2 regions of the Paenibacillus sp. IHBB 10380 genome follow, and region 1 is predicted to be linked to the other one. Evidence: predicted binding sites of a transcription regulator. Region 1 holds the regulator's gene; the other holds the start of a gene.

Region 1 (3,199 bases):
CGATTCGTCAAGAAATAAGAACAAGTATGGAGACATTAGAAGAGAAGTATCCTGATCGGCTTGTTGTTGTAGATATTCCGCTGCTGTATGAGTCAGCACTTGAGTCCATGTTTCATGAAGTCTTGGTTGTCTATACGTCACGAGTACTTCAGAAGGAGCGCCTTATGGAGCGAGATCAATTGGACTCGGGACAAGCTGAATTACGTCTTCAGGCTCAAATGGATATTGAAGATAAGAGAAGTAGGGCGGATTGGGTCATTGATAATAGCCACAGTTTAACGGATACAGCGCGACAAGTGGATGAATTCTGGATTCAAAAGGGTCTCTTATGAAGATGTTACGTAAAAAAAGAGTGTTGTTACTTCTATTTTTGTCTTTTGTGGTCCTACTTTTTTTTAATACCAATTGGATGTCCTGGTTCTATCCGATTCATTATAAAGAAGAGATTAATGAACAAGCTGAAATATATGAAGTCGATCCCTTCTTAATTGCAGCTATCATCCGAGCAGAGTCTAACTTTAAGCCAGGTAAAGTGTCGAAGAAGGGCGCGCTTGGAATTATGCAGCTTATGCCAGATACGGCGACGTGGGCAATGGAGATGGTCAAGCTTCCTGAAGTTTCTTTGGATCGTATCAAGTATGAAGTAAAACCTAATATTCAGCTTGGTACTTGGTACATTGCATTCTTAACTAAGCAATTTGACGGTAATAGAACATTAGCCATTGCAGCTTATAATGCAGGTCAAGGAAATGTACGAAGTTGGATGGACAAGGGTCTGTGGGATGGACAACAAGAAACGGTTAAAGAAATTCCTATTGGTGAGACTAGGCATTATGTGCAGCGTGTATTATATTATTATGAGCAATATACAGATATCTACGACGAATTCTAGACGAATATGAAAAAAAAGCGTTGGTGCGGCTTCACAGCCTGTCCCAACACTTTCATTTCTAAATTATTTTAATTATTTAAATTGACCAGCTAGTTGTTGTTCACCAATGGTTACCAAGCGTTTAGTGATATAACCTCCGATGGAACCATTCTCGTAAGAAGTCATATTACCTTGATATCCGTCTTGAGGAATGCTTATTCCTAGTTCTTGAGCGATTTCGTACTTCAATTGTTCTAGTGCGGCTGTAGCTTTTGTTACAACTAAGTTGTTGGAGTTGTTTGTGCTCATTATCGTTCACCTCCTCGCTGTTGGTAAAAGTATTATGTGTCATAAATACAATCTTCATAACATGTAAGAGATACTTAATTTATGGAAATAAAGTCATTTTTTTGGTAAGTCTAATTGAAAAGGAAGTGAAACGTTAATGAAATGCCCATTTTGTGACTATGCGGGTACCAAAGTACTTGACTCACGTCCTGCGAATGAGAACAAATCAATTCGTCGCAGACGAGAATGTGAACAATGTAGCCGTAGATTCACTACGTTCGAGAAAGTGGAAGAAACACCACTGATCGTTATTAAGAAGAATGGTAACCGAGAGGAATTTAGTCGTGACAAAATACTGCGCGGTTTAATCCGTGCATGCGAGAAGCGCCCAGTCTCTGCTGAGCAGCTTGATATGATTGTGTCTGAAGTAGAGAAAGCGCTTCGCAATACCGCTGTAGCCGAAGTAGATAGCCAGCAAATAGGTAAGCTAGTGATGCAAGAACTGCATCCTGTTGATGAGGTGGCTTACGTACGTTTCGCCTCCGTATACAGACAGTTCAAGGACATTAATATGTTCATGAAGGAACTGAAAGGCCTTCTGTCCAAAAGCACATTGGAGGAATAAAAAATTCATTGACACAGCAATGAATTTCTGGTAAATTAATGAGTGTTGTTAAATCAATGGATCCATAGCTCACTGGGAGTTGGTGGTTGGTTACACTACCCCCAAAGAAATTGAATACCAGCATAAAGATTTATCACGGGGAATTAGCTCAGCTGGGAGAGCGCTTCGCTGGCAGCGAAGAGGTCAGGGGTTCGATCCCCCTATTTTCCACCAACACCTTAAATCCAAACGGCAGAAATGCCGTTTTTTATTTTTGTCACTACACTCAAGACATGTAAAGGCAGTTTATCGCCTTATCATAGTGAAATAGATGATATGATGTTAGGGTGATTGTATCCACGTGGTTTTCAGGATAATCAACACGTTAGTTTGAAACAATATATAAAATTAGGAGTGGTAATTTGAGAAGACAAAAACCAATGACACTAGAAGAACTGATGATCGATTTACAAGGTCAGAAAACGAATCAAGAAGATCCGAATCATATTTCTTTAGAGAATTTGTTTAATGAAGCGTTCATGAGTAAGCATTCCAGTTACAAGAGTTTTGATGAGTTTTTAATCAAAGGGAATTTTCAAGTAAAGACAGAAGAAGATATCAATAACATACCTGATGAACTTTTTGATCGGCATGTTAATAGGGAAACGGAATTTGCTAATTGGAAATCCATGTTGGAAACAGCAAATATGGAATTTAAACGTATATAATGAACATATCCATACTGGATACGACGACAAAGATATAAAAATAACTGTCATTTTTTATAGCTGTAACGGCTATTAATTGTGGCGGTTTTTTTTTGAGTTTTGAGCTGCTGCTGAATTGGCTTAATCAACCAGTAAAAACTGGCTATCCTCATAATACGACGGAACACGATAGTTGAATTAACACACAATATTGATCAGGCGGTGGAGGAGAGAACAAATATCGCTTAGGGAACGCAGTCTCCTTACGGTATCCGCGCTAGTAGCTGGGGAACTACAGGACTACAGGACAGTTTCCTTATCATCTCCGTCTGGCCCAAGAGAACGGTCTGACCAAAGAAGTACTGATTAAAGTGATAACTTATCTTGCGTTTTATGTAGCTGGCCGCGCGCCGCATCCGCGTTACAGGTTGCCAAGGATGTATTTGAGGGAACATGGAAACGAAGGGGCAGGGGGCAGTGAAACTAAGCGCTGCGGGAGAGCGCCTGCATGGGCATGCGAGAGGTTAGGGGGGCCCCCCAAGGCTCCAGAAAGAAAAAAGCCGCTAAACACAAAGATTTCAGAGTGTTTAGCGGTTCTTAGGTATGCAAATTTCTAAGCTTTTTACTCTCGTGGTCAAACCTCTGGTAACAGTGGAAATTTTTTTGCATACTCGGTGGCTTCTCGGTTGCTTGTGGACAATACGAGTTTATTTAACTATTTTATTTGTG
Region 2 (3,199 bases), 2.7 Mb from region 1:
ATTATTGTCCGCTGTATTAACATCATTATCTGGAGTACGGGGAGCGGTAACTTTAGCAGGGGCTTTTTCCATCCCTCTTTTACTACAGGATGGGAGTCCATTTCCTGAGCGTGATTTAATCATTTTTATTGCATCAGGAGTGATACTGGCAACCTTAGTGATCGCAAGTGTGACATTACCCCTCTTCTCCAAAAAAACGGAGGTTACGGAAGTAGAGGGTACGGATCATCTGGAGCAGATTTCTAAAGTTAAGATTATGAAGGCAGCCATTCATGGAATTAGGCAAGAAATAAATGATGATAATGAAGCTGCAGCTTTATCTGTTATAGCAGATTACAATAAGAAATTGAGACAAATGGCCAGTAAAGAAATAATGGAGTCCTCTAACTCTAACTCCAAATTTAGACAATCACTCTTTGATGTTAGACTGATTGGTTTACAGGCTGAGCGTGATGAAATGGAGAGATTATTAGCGACAGAAGTTGTTTCGAAAGAGGTAGCTGATCAATTCGAAGAGGCTATTGACCAAATGGAAATGATGTTATCTAATCAAATGAAGATGAGGCTTTTGATATCAATGTTCAGAATTAGACGTCTTATTCTCAATATGGTGCATACGGATAAAGGAAGAAAGTCACAAGATGATATTAACTCTTTAAAAGAAGTCAAAATTAAGACCTCTCATGCGGCAATTTCCGCGATTAACAAACATATAAATGATGATAACCGAAAAGTTTCTTTGCTTATTATTGCACAGTACAATCGTACAATTGACAGAATGTGTAGCCGGGAATTCGAACAATTACAAGAAGATGAAGAATATCAGAAGCATAGAGTGGAACTTCAGTTCAAGGCAATACAGATTGAAAGAGATGAAGTTCAGAACATGTTTGAAGCGGGTACAATCTCACGTGAGGTTGCGAATGAATTACGTCAATTTATAAACTACTTAGAAGCAGGAATGTTAGAAGAGGATGAAGAGGATTAGGAGGACTTGCGCCAATGGGATTTCTGAATGGACTCATAGGAAATGCATCCCAAGTAGATTTACAGACAGTTCGGAGAGAATATAGTCAGATCTTAACCCCGCATGAGGTGATTGAGAAAGCCTATAAACTGGTGCGAGATATGTTTATCTTTACTGATAAGCGCCTTCTCCTCGTCGATAAACAGGGATTGACAGGTAAGAAGGTAGAGTACCATTCGATTCCATATCACAGTATTTCTCATTATTCAATTGAAACAGCCGGGCACCTTGATCTTGATGCAGAGCTCAAAATATTTATTTCTGGCAGTACACATCCTATTGTCAAAGCCTTTAATAAAAATGTTAGTATTTATGAAGTACAGAGTGTGCTGTCACAGTATATTTTGAAATAAGATTGGGGATCAAGATCGACGCCTTACCTTTCAGATTTTGTCTGCCATGGGAAAAGACACTCTCTTCAGGTAGAAAGTTCGTGGGGCATTATTCAGCATAACATGTGTAACTGAGTCCTATTCATTACAAAGCGACCCTTCCGGTATCATTATTCCGGAAGGGTCGCTTTGTTGTATTTGAGATCCGTAAAATTCAATGAATTTATTGAGCGGTTTGTGGTAGCCGATTATTAATATATTTTATATTGAGCGTAAGCCTAACCTCCTTGCAAGTTTTTTCTTTTAATTCTCATTGATGTAACACGGTTTAATCCGGTAGTCTATGATGAAATACACGTAATATTATTGCTGTATATGAAATGATGAATATTATTAGGACACACCAGATTATAGAGTTGGATGCTCTTCTGGATCTTTTTGTTGGTTTTTAATCCAGGGATATGTATGTCCAATTGGAAGATATTTATTGGCTGAAATTTCACAATTGAAGGATAGAATTACAATATGTAGAGTAGTATAATTATTTGAGCACAATATATTGTACGTTAATGATTTGGTGTCTTAGACCTCAATCCATGGGCGTCATTAAATAGGAGGTTGTTTTTTTGAGTGATTTACAGCATACACGCCGATTAGAAGGCTTAAGTGAGAAAATATTTTTGGATAGATACGCATGGAAAGATGCGGACAGTAATCATGCAAAGGTAGGAGATGTGGTGCTCGTCCTGACGAAGGATGATCCTAAATTCCCTACAAAAGAAGTGGGCGAAATTATCAAACGTGAGGGTAAAACTGTAACCGTGAAAACACGCAGTGGCGAGCTCGTAGAATCCGATGTTGAGAAACTAACATTGAATATTGAGAAGACGCCTGAAGAAATGTGGGGTCGCTTGGCGAAGGCAATGTCTTCTGTTGAGGAGACGCCGGAACTTCAAGCAGAATGGCAAGATAAATTCCGTTACTTGCTAGACGACTGGAAGCTCGTTCCAGGAGGGCGAATTGCTGCAGGTGCCGGTGCGAGTGATGAGCTCACTTTGTTTAATTGTTATGTTGTACCATCCCCGAAAGACAGCCGTGGTGGTATTATGAGCACACTTGCTGAGATGACGGAGATTATGGCACGTGGTGGTGGTGTGGGAATTAACTTGTCATCCCTTCGTCCGCGCAGATCCATTGTCAAAGGAGTGAATGGTTCATCAAGTGGTGCTGTTTCCTGGGGAGGATTGTTCAGCTATACTACAGGTTTAATCGAGCAGGGTGGTAGCAGACGTGGAGCGCTCATGTTGATGATTAACGATTGGCACCCTGATGTACTAGACTTCATTACGGTGAAGCAGACGATGGATCAAGTGACGAACGCTAACCTATCCGTTTGTGTAAGCAACGGGTTCATGAAGGCCGTTAAAGAAGATTTAGATTGGGAATTGGTATTTCCAGATACAACTGAGCCTGACTACAACGAAGTGTGGGATGGCGACTTAGACAAGTGGAAAAAGGCTGGACGAAAAGTTATTTCTTATCGTACGGTGAAGGCTCGTGAAATCTGGAATACGATTATTGATGCAGCATGGAAATCTGCTGAACCTGGCGTAGTATTCATGGAACATTATAATGACATGTCTAACAGCTGGTACTTTAATCCGATTATTTGTACAAACCCTTGTGGGGAACAAGGATTACCAGCTTGGGGTGTTTGTAATTTATCTGCGATTAATCTATCGAAGTTCTATGATGAAGAAAAGCATGATGTGAATTGGGAAGAACTTGCAATAACTACTCGTTATTCGGTACGGTTCTTAGATAATGTCATTAACAAGAC

The links. Region 1 encodes NrdR, which represses ribonucleotide reductase genes. Its sites were predicted from a motif close to AACACNATATATNGTGTT; they were not measured.
Region 2: a site for NrdR is predicted at 1,908-1,925, ahead of UB51_RS02825 (adenosylcobalamin-dependent ribonucleoside-diphosphate reductase). Genes of this name have one in related genera too.

The regions. Positions count from the first base shown of each region.
Region 1 is NZ_CP010976.1:3,385,656-3,388,854, reverse strand. It holds gene coaE (dephospho-CoA kinase) at 1-332, shown strand, start outside; gene UB51_RS15095 (lytic transglycosylase domain-containing protein) at 329-892, shown strand; gene UB51_RS15090 (alpha/beta-type small acid-soluble spore protein) at 965-1,180, opposite strand; gene nrdR (transcriptional regulator NrdR) at 1,317-1,784, shown strand; tRNA gene UB51_RS15080 (tRNA-Ala) at 1,922-1,997, shown strand; gene UB51_RS15075 (hypothetical protein) at 2,204-2,491, shown strand.
Region 2 is NZ_CP010976.1:663,482-666,680, forward strand. It holds gene UB51_RS02815 (Na+/H+ antiporter) at 1-988, shown strand, start outside; gene UB51_RS02820 (PH domain-containing protein) at 1,003-1,380, shown strand; gene UB51_RS02825 (adenosylcobalamin-dependent ribonucleoside-diphosphate reductase) at 1,986-3,199, shown strand, end outside.